DNA from 2 places in the Streptomyces sp. NPDC002851 genome. Region 2 is predicted to be linked to the other one. Evidence: riboswitches for the same ligand, from Rfam matches in the RefSeq annotation. Region 2 holds a riboswitch; the other holds the start of a gene.
The links. A riboswitch is a leader RNA that binds a small molecule or an ion and turns the genes downstream of it on or off. The one in region 2 is predicted to bind thiamine pyrophosphate.
Positions count from the first base shown of each region.

Region 1: another riboswitch for thiamine pyrophosphate. It lies ahead of ACWD10_RS13455 (thiamine ABC transporter substrate-binding protein); the one in region 2 lies ahead of thiO (glycine oxidase ThiO).

Region 1 covers NZ_JBSFUT010000010.1:91,751-96,715, forward strand. Annotated here, with positions in the region: gene ACWD10_RS13445 (phosphatidate cytidylyltransferase) at 1-964, shown strand, start outside; gene rlmN (23S rRNA (adenine(2503)-C(2))-methyltransferase RlmN) at 1,114-2,226, shown strand; TPP riboswitch at 2,295-2,403, shown strand; gene ACWD10_RS13455 (thiamine ABC transporter substrate-binding protein) at 2,400-3,494, shown strand; gene ACWD10_RS13460 (ABC transporter permease) at 3,581-4,965, shown strand, end outside.
Region 2 covers NZ_JBSFUT010000009.1:166,557-171,521, reverse strand. Annotated here, with positions in the region: gene thiE (thiamine phosphate synthase) at 88-744, opposite strand; gene ACWD10_RS12735 (Rv2175c family DNA-binding protein) at 817-1,188, opposite strand; gene ACWD10_RS12730 (NAD(P)/FAD-dependent oxidoreductase) at 1,286-2,449, opposite strand; TPP riboswitch at 2,628-2,740, shown strand; gene thiO (glycine oxidase ThiO) at 2,903-4,201, shown strand; gene thiS (sulfur carrier protein ThiS) at 4,198-4,443, shown strand; gene ACWD10_RS12715 (thiazole synthase) at 4,447-4,965, shown strand, end outside.

The DNA of each region.
Region 1 (4,965 bases), on a different contig from region 2:
GCCTGACGCAGGTGGAGACTCAGACCGCGAGGAACGCGAGGCGGGGGCCGCTCGGCTGAGCGGCCCCTTGTTCCGCGACGAACTGCCGCAGGAGCACATGCCCAGGACGCCCTCGGGGACGCCGCAGCCCGCGCAGCCCCCGAAGAAGAAGCGCGCGGGACGGGACCTGCGCGCCGCCATAGGGGTCGGTGTCGCGCTCGGCGCGGTGATCATCGCGTCCCTGTTCATCGTCAAGGCGGTCTTCGTCGGCGTCATAGCGGTCGCCGTCGTCGTCGGTCTGTGGGAGCTCACCTCCCGGCTTCAGGAGTGCAAGGGCATCCGGGCGCCGCTGGTGCCGCTCGCCGTCGGTGGCGCCGCCATGGTCGTCGCCGGGTATGTGCGCGGCGCCGAGGGTGCCTGGGTGACGATGGCGCTGACCGCGCTGGCCGTCCTGGTGTGGCGGATGACCGAGCCGCCCGCGGACTACCTCAAGGACGTCACGGCCGGGGTGTTCGCGGCGTTCTATGTGCCGTTCCTGGCGACGTTCGTGGCGATGATGCTGACCGCCGACGACGGCGCGTGGCGGGTCCTTACCTTCCTGCTGCTCACCGTCGTCAGTGATACGGGCGCGTATGCGGTCGGCTGGCGCTTCGGGAAGCGGAAGCTGGCGCCGCGCATCAGCCCCGGGAAGACCCGTGAGGGCCTGGCCGGTGCGGTGTCCTTCGCGATGGCCGCCGGGGCGCTGTGCATGGAGTTCCTCATCGACGGCGGCACCTGGTGGCAGGGGCTGCTGCTCGGCCTCGCGGTCGCGGCCAGCGCGACCCTCGGCGACCTCGGCGAGTCCATGATCAAACGGGACCTCGGCATCAAGGACATGGGGACCCTGCTCCCCGGCCACGGCGGCATCATGGACCGGCTCGACTCGCTGCTGCCGACGGCCCCAGTGGTCTGGCTCTTGCTGGTCCTTTTCGTAGGGGGCGGCTGAGATAACCGTCACCATCAATTGAGTAACCACAACGGCGAGCAACCAGGTCCGCGAGAGCGGCGGCGGTTCAGCCGCAAAAAGGGGCGTGCGGGCTCGTTGTCCACAGGGCGGCGGGCCCGCATACGTATCTCTGCGACACTGGTACGACCATGTCTAAGCCCAAGCCCGGAGAACTCACCTTCGTCGCGCCCCGCGGAGCCAAGAAGCCGCCGCGGCACCTTGCCGACCTCACGCCCGCCGAGCGCAAGGAGGCGGTGGCCGCGGTCGGCGAGAAGCCGTTCCGCGCCAAGCAGCTCTCGCAGCACTACTTCGCGCGGTACGCGCACGACCCCGCCGAGTGGACCGACATCCCCGCCGGTTCGCGCGGCAAGCTCCAGGAAGCGCTGCTTCCCGAGCTGATGTCGGTCGTGCGGCACATTTCCTGCGACGACGACACCACCCGTAAGACCCTGTGGAAGCTGCACGACGGCACGCTCGTCGAGTCCGTCCTCATGCGGTACCCGGACCGCGTCACCATGTGCATCTCCTCGCAGGCCGGCTGCGGCATGAACTGCCCGTTCTGCGCCACCGGACAGGCCGGGCTCGACCGGAACCTGTCGACCGCGGAGATCGTGCACCAGATCGTCGACGGCATGCGGGCGCTGCGCGACGGCGAGGTACCGGGCGGGCCCGCGCGGCTCTCCAACATCGTGTTCATGGGCATGGGCGAACCGCTCGCCAACTACAACCGCGTGGTGGGGGCGATACGGCGGCTCACCGACCCCGAGCCGGACGGGCTCGGGCTCTCGCAGCGCGGCATCACCGTCTCCACGGTCGGGCTCGTGCCCGCGATGCTGCGCCTCGCCGACGAGGGCTTCAAGTGCCGTCTCGCGGTCTCGCTGCACGCCCCCGACGACGAGCTGCGCGACACCCTCGTACCCGTCAATACGCGGTGGAAGGTGCGGGAAGTTCTCGACGCGGCCTGGGAGTACGCGGAGAAGTCCGGGCGGCGCATCTCCATCGAGTACGCCCTCATCCGGGACATCAACGACCAGGCGTGGCGCGGCGATCTGCTCGGGCGGCTCCTCAGGAACAAGCGGGTGCACGTCAACCTGATCCCGCTCAACCCGACGCCTGGCTCGAAGTGGACCGCATCGAGGCCCGAGGACGAGAAGGCGTTCGTCGAGGCCATCGCCGCCCACGGCGTGCCCGTCACCATCCGCGACACCCGCGGCCAGGAGATCGACGGGGCCTGCGGGCAGCTCGCCGCCTCCGAGCGGTAGCCTTCCCGGCCGGGCCCCCGCGGTGAAGGGGGCCCGTCGCCGGTGCAGTACTGTGCATTCGTACAAATGAATTCCGACAGGGGAGCGCCGTCAGCGGCGCTGAGAGTGCGGCAGCGGCCGCAGACCCTCGGACCTGATCCGGGTCATACCGGCGTAGGGAGTCAGCAGCAGTCATGAACACCAGCCTTCGGCGTGCCTGCGCGGCCGCGATCTGCGGCGCGCTCGGCGTCACCGTCCTCGCCGCCTGCGGCGGATCCGATGGTTCCGGCTCCTCCGCCGCGGGGGACGACAAGACCGTCACGCTCGTCACGCACGAGTCGTTCAGCGTCTCGCCCGAGGTCCTCAAGGACTTCGAGAAGAAGTCCGGATACAAGGTCAAGATCCTCGAGAGCGGCGACGCCGGTGAGGCCGTCAACAAGGCCGTGCTGACCAAGGGCAACCCGCAGGGCGACGTCTTCTTCGGCGTCGACAACACGCTCCTGTCGCGCGCGCTCGACAACGACCTGTTCACGCCGTACGAGGCCAAGGGGCTCGACCGCATCCCCGAGGACGTCCAGCTCGACCAGGACAAGCACCGGGTCACGCCCGTCGACACCGGCGAGATCTGCGTCAACTACGACAAGAAGTTCTTCGAGGACAAGAAGCTGGCGCCGCCGAAGAACTTCGACGACCTGATCAAGCCCGCATACAAGAACCTCCTCGTCACCGAGAACGCCGCCACCTCCTCGCCCGGCCTCGGCTTCCTGCTCGGCACCGCCGCCGAATACGGCGACAACGGCTGGCAGGGCTACTGGAAGAAGCTCAAGGCCAACGGCGTCAAGGTCGTCGACGGCTGGGAGCAGGCGTACAACGAGGAGTTCTCCGGCTCCGCCAGCGGCAAGAAGACCGGCGGCGACCGGCCGCTCGTCGTCTCCTACGCCTCCAGCCCGCCCGTCGAGGTCCTCTACGCCAAGCCGCAGCCCAAGGAGGCGCCCACCGGCGTCGCCACCGGCACCTGCTTCCGCCAGACCGAGTTCGCCGGGCTGCTCAACGGCGCCAAGAACGAAAAGGGCGGCAAGGCGCTCCTCGACTTCCTGATCTCCAAGAAGTTCCAGGACGACATGCCCCTGAACATGTTCGTCAACCCCGTCGCCGACGATGCCGAACTGCCCGAGATCTTCACCAAGTTCGGCGCCAAGGCCGACGACCCGCACAGCGTCGACCCGAAGAAGATCGCGGAGCACCGTGAGGACTGGGTCAAGTCGTGGCAGTCGCTCGTACTGAAGTAGAGACCGAAGCACCGCCCGAACGGCAAGAACGGGTCGCCGTACGCGATACGCGCGACGGGCGCGGGGCGCTCGTGCGGCTCGGGCTCATGCTGGGGCCCGTCGCGTTCTTCGGCGTCTTCTTCGCCTACCCGGTCTCCGCGATCGTCGGCCGTGGCCTGCGGGTCGACGGCGGCTGGGGGATCGGGCGGGTCGCGGACGTGCTCAGCGACCCGGACCAGTTGCAGGTCCTGTGGTTCACCACCTGGCAGGCGTTCGCCTCCACCGGCCTTACGCTGCTGCTCGCGCTGCCCGCCGCCTACGCGTTCGCGCGCCTGGAGTTCCCCGGCAAGCAGCTGCTCCGGGCCGTTGTGACCGTGCCGTTCGTGCTGCCCACCGTCGTCGTCGGCAGCGCCTTCCTCGCGCTGCTCGGGCGCGGTGGGCTGCTCGACGACCTGTGGGGCATACGGCTCGACACCACCGTGTGGGCGATCCTGCTCGCGCACGTCTTCTTCAACTACGCCGTCGTCGTCCGCACCGTCGGCGGCCTCTGGGCCCAGCTCGACCCGCGCCAGGAAGACGCCGCCCGCATGCTCGGCGCCTCCCGGCTCGCCGCCTGGCGCCGCGTCACCCTGCCCGCGCTCGGACCCGCCGTCGCGGCCGCCGCCCTCATGGTGTTCCTGTTCACCTTCACCTCCTTCGGCGTCGTGCAGATCCTCGGCGGACCCACGTACGCCACCCTCGAAGTGGAGATCTACCGGCAGACCGCGCAGCTGCTCGCCCTCGACACCGCAGCCGTCCTCACCATGGTCCAGTTCGGGTCCGTCGGCGCGATCCTCGCCCTGCACGCCTGGACCGTACGGCGCCGCGAGGCCACCCTCAGGCTCGTCGACGCCGCACACACCGCGCGCAGGCCGCGCGGCGCCGGGCAGTGGACGCTGCTCGGCGGGGTCCTCGCCACCGTCGTACTGCTCGTCCTCGCGCCGCTCGCCGTGCTCGTCGAACGGTCCCTGCACACCTCCGGCGGCTACGGCCTCGACTACTTCACCGCGCTGAGCTCCGCCGACGGCGGCGCCTTCCTCGTCCCGCCCATCGAGGCCATCGGCAACTCCCTTACGTACGCCGTCGCCGCCACCGCCATCGCCCTGGCCGTCGGCGGGCTCGCCGCCGCCGCGCTCACCCGGCGCGCCGGACGGCTCGTGCGCGGGTTCGACGCGCTGCTGATGCTGCCGCTCGGGGTGTCCGCCGTGACCGTCGGTTTCGGCTTCCTCATCACCCTCGACGAACCGCCGCTCGACCTGCGGACCTCCTGGATCCTGGTGCCGCTCGCGCAGGCCCTCGTCGGCGTGCCCTTCGTCGTACGCACCATGCTGCCGGTGCTGCGCGCCGTCGACGACCGGCTCCGCGAGGCCGCCGCCGTGCTCGGCGCCCCGCCCTGGCGGGTGTGGCGGGAGATCGACCTGCCGCTGGTGCGGCGGGCGCTGCTCATCGCCGC
Region 2 (4,965 bases):
CCCCGACCACGGCCGTCCTGGTCTGCTCATACGCGACCACTTTCAGGCCGTACGCGATCGCGTCCCCTCAGGCCGTACGCAGCCGCTTCAGGCCGTACGCAGCCGCTTCGCGAGGTCGGCGGCCGCGGCTTGGGGATCCTCGGCCTCCGTGAGCGCGCGGACGACCACGATCCGGCGGGCGCCCGCCTCAAGGACCTGGTCGAGGTTGTCGGCGTCGATGCCGCCGATGGCGAACCACGGGCGGTCGGTGCCGAGCGCCGCCGTGGACCGCACCAGGTCGAGGCCGGGTGCGTGCCGACCGGGCTTGGTGGGGGTGGGCCAGCAGGGGCCGGTGCAGAAGTAGTCCACGCCCTCCTGCGTCGCGGCGGCGGCCGCCTCGGGCTCGGCGTGTGTGGAGCGGCCGATCAGGACCTCATCGCCGAGGATGGCGCGGGCCGCGGGGACGGGCAGGTCGCCCTGGCCCAGGTGCAGCACGTCGGCGCCGATCGCGTGGGCGACGTCCGCCCGGTCGTTCACCGCGAGCAGCTTGCCGTGGCGGGCGCAGGCGTCGGCGAACACGGCGAGGTGCTCCAGCTCCTCCCCCGCCTCCATGCCCTTGTCCCGGAGCTGCACGATGTCCACGCCCCCGGCCAGGACCGCGTCCAGGAACTCCGGCAGGTCGCCCTGGCGCTTGCGGGCGTCGGTGCACAGATAGAGGCGGGCGTCGGCGAGCTGTGCCGCGCGGGACTGTGGAGCGCCTGTCATGGGACGGATCCCCCGGTGTCGGTGGCGTACGGACCCCGGTGCGCGGGGCCCGTACGCCGTCGGTGTGTCAGGTCAGACGGCGAGCGCCTGGGCGCGGCGCTTCACCTCCGTGCCGCGATTCTCCCTCAGGGCCTGGGCGGGGGTCCCGGGCAGGGTCGGGTCGGGGGTGAAGAGCCACTCCAGCATCTCTTCGTCGTTGAAACCGTCGTCCCGCAGGACCGTCAGGAGCCCGGTGAGGCCCTTGACGATCTTTGCGCCGTCCTCGTCGATGAAGGCGGCGGGAACATACAGTGCCTTGTTCTCCCCCCGGCGTACGGCGATCAGCTGGCCTTCCTTCACCAGCTGCCGCACGCGGGTCACCTCCACGCCGAGCATCTCGGCGATCTCGGGAAGGTTGAGCCAGGCGGGGATGAGAGCCTCGGTCTTTGCGTCAATCTCGGTCACAGGGACAAGCGTGCCACCCCGGACTGACAGTCGGTACCTGGCGTGGCCAGGAGGCGGGGGTGACGTGCGGCGATGCCGGGCAGGACCCCCGGCGCGGCTACGCCTTCGCCGCTTTCAACGGGACCGCAGGGTCCGCCACGCGCTCCGCGTCGAGGGGTACGCCCGACTCGATCAGGCGGCGCCCCTGCGCCAGGTCGCGCGGACGCCCCACGGCGAGCAGGGCGACCAGGGCGCGGTCGCGCAGCCAGCACACCGACCAGGCCGGACCCGACGGGTCGCCGCGCCACACCAGGGTGTCCGCGGCGGCGTGGTGGCCCGCGTACTGCACGAAGCGGCCGAACTGCTCGGACCAGAAGTACGGGACCGGGTCGTAGACCGCCGGGGTCTCACCGATGATGTTCGCCGCGACGGTGCGCGGGCCCTGCAGGGCGTTGTCCCAGTGGTGCACCAGGAGCCGCTGGCCGTACCGGCCTGACGGGAACGAGGCGCAGTCCCCCACCGCGTACACATCGGGCGCCGAGGTGCGCAGCGCGGCGTCCGCGACGATCGCGCCGTCCGGGCCGGTGTCGATGCCGGAGCCGGACAGCCAGGCGGTGGTCGGGCGGGCGCCGATGCCGACGACGACGGCTCCGGCGGGCAGCCGGGTGCCGTCGTCCAGGATCACGGCGCCGGGCTCGATCCGCGCCACGCGCGCGTGCGTGCGCAGGGCCGCCCCGGCGTCCGCGTACCAGGCGGCCATCGGGGCGGCGACCTCGGCGGGCAGCGCCCCGGCGAGCGGCCGGTCGGTGGCCTCGACGACGGTGACCGCGCAGCCCGCCTCGCGCGCGGCGGTGGCGAACTCGGCGCCGATCCAGCCGGCTCCCACGACCACGATCTCGCTCTGCTCGGCGAGCACCGGACGGAGCCGGTCCGCGTCGTCCAGGGTGCGCAGCAGATGGACGCCGGGCACGCCCTCGGTGCCGGGCAGGCGCAGCGGTTCGGCGCCGGTGGCGAGGACCAGGACGTCGTACGGGACCGGGCCGCGGTCGGTGTCGACCTCGTGCGCGTCCGGGCGGACCCCGGTGACCTCGTGACCGAGGCTCAGCTCGACGTCGAGCTGCTCGAAGTCGATGTCGAAGGCGGAGCCCTCGGCCTTGCCGAGCAGTACGGCCTTGGACAGCGGCGGCCGGTCGTAGGGCTGGTGGGGCTCGGCGCCGATTACCAGGACCTCACCGGTGAAGCCCTGCTCGCGCAGCGCCACGGCGGTCTGTACGCCGGCCATTCCCGCGCCGACGATGACGACGCGCTGCTTCTGCTGCCTCTGCTCGCTCACACGATCACCCTAATCAACTGACGCGTCGTCAGGGAGAGTGGTGATCGAGGCCGGTACGTGACGTAGTGCACAGCACCGGACCCGGCGCCCTTCAGGTGACCGGGGCCAAGAGCTAGGGTGGCCGGCAGAGACCACACGCGGGAGCCCGGACGCACCGGGCTGAGAGGGAGGCTCACGCGCCTCCGACCGTACGAACCTGATCCGGGTCATGCCGGCGAAGGGAGGGGCTGGACGCCCATGCCTCCACGCACAGCGCACACGCCCGCGAAAGCGGCCCCTACTGAAGTGCGTACGCCCACTGAAGCGCGCACGCCCGCTGAAGTGCGCACGCCCACGAAAACGGCCACTACTGAAGTACGGACGCCACTCACACCGCCCTCCGGCGGCAGCAGTCACGACGTACTGGTGCTCGGCGGCGGGATCATCGGCCTCGTCACCGCGTGGCGCGCGGCGCAGCGCGGGCTGCGCGTCGAGGTCGTGGACCCGGAGCCGGGCGGCGGCGCGGCCCGGGTGGCGGCAGGCATGCTCGGCGCCGTCTCCGAACTGCACTACGGCGAGGAGACGCTGCTCGCCCTCAACCTCGCCTCGGCGGAGCGCTATCCGGCCTTCGCCGCCGAGTTGGCGGAGGCGAGCGGCCAGGACCTCGGCTACCGCCGGTGCGGCACGCTCGCCGTCGCGCTCGACGCCGACGACCGTGCCCATCTGCGCGAACTGCACGCCCTCCAGCACCGCTCGGGGCTCGACTCGCAGTGGCTCTCGGGCCGCGCGTGCCGCCGCCTCGAACCGCTGCTCGCGCCGGGCGTACGCGGCGGCCTGCGGGTCGACGGGGACCACCAGATCGACCCGCGGCGGCTCGCCCGTGCCTTGGTCACGGCGTGCGAGCGGGCCGGGGTGACCTTTCACCGGCAGGCGGCGGACCGGCTCACGGTGGTCGGCGACCGGGCGCGCGGCGCGGTGCTCGCGGACGGCACCGAGCTGACCGCGGACCAGGTGGTGCTCGCGACCGGCAGCCGCAGCGGTGACCTCGCCGGGGTGCCCGCCGAGGTCGTACCGCCGGTGCGGCCGGTCAAGGGGCAGGTGCTCCGTCTGACCGTGCCGCCCGCGTACGCGCCGTTCCTCAGCCGCACGGTGCGCGCCGTGGTCCGCGGCAGCCACGTCTACCTGGTGCCGCGCGAGAACGGCGAGCTGGTGATCGGCGCCACCAGCGAGGAGCAGGGCTGGGACACCACGGTCACCGCGGGCGGGGTGTACGAGCTGCTCCGGGACGCCCACGAGCTGGTGCCCGGGCTCACCGAGCTGCCGCTCACCGAGACCCGTGCCGGGCTGCGCCCCGGTTCCCCGGACAACGCCCCGCTGCTCGGCCCCACGGCGCTGCCCGGCCTGCACCTGGCGACCGGCCACTACCGCAACGGCGTGCTCCTGACGCCGATCACCGGCGACGCCATGGCGCACGTCCTGGCGGCCGGTGAACTGCCGGAGTACGCCCGCCCGTTCACGCCCCGCCGGTTCGACGCGCACGGGAAGCGGGACGCACGACAGGACGTACACCAGGAGCCGCTGCCGCAAGACGTACGAAAGGCGTCTCCCCTACGGGAAAGACCCGCCGCACCGGAACACCTCGCAGCAGCAACTCCCGCCGTCCTCGAAGAGGAGCGGACCGTGCGCGAGGAGCAGGCCGTACGCGAGGAGCAGGCCGTATGAGCGCCGCAGCAGCGCCGGACCCCGGAACCGTGCCGTCCGGCATCACCGTGTCCGTGAACGGCGAACCGCAGGACATCCCCGCGGGCACCACGCTCGACGCCCTGGTCGCCCGCCTGAGCGCCGCGCCCTCCGGGGTCGCGGCCGCCGTCAACGAAACCGTCGTCCCGCGCGGCGAGTGGCACCGCACCACCCTGCGCGCCGGGGACCGCGTCGAGGTCCTCACCGCCGTCCAAGGAGGCTGACCCATGGCAGACGACCCCCTGGTCATCGGCGGTACGACGTTCTCGTCCCGCCTCATCATGGGGACCGGAGGCGCGCCCAGCCTCGACGTCCTCGAGCGGTCCCTGGCCGCGTCCGGCACCGAGCTCACGACCGTGGCGATGCGCCGCGTCGACCCGGCCGTCAAGGGCTCGGTCCTCTCCGTCCTCCAGAAGCTCGACATCCAGGTACTGCCCAACACCGCGGGCTGCTTCACGGCCGGGGAGGCGGTGCTCACGGCGCGGCTGGCCCGTGAGGCGCTCGGCACCGATCTGATCAAGGTCGAGGTGATCGCGGACGAGCGCACCCTGCTTCCCGATCCGGTGGAGACCCTGGAGGCCGCCGAGACCCTGGTCGACGACGGCTTCACGGTCCTTCCGTACACCAATGACGACCCCGTCCTGGCGCGGAAGCTGGAGGACGTCGGGTGTGCCGCGGTGATGCCGCTCGGCTCCCCCATCGGCTCCGGCCTGGGCATCCGCAATCCGCACAACTTCCAGTTGATC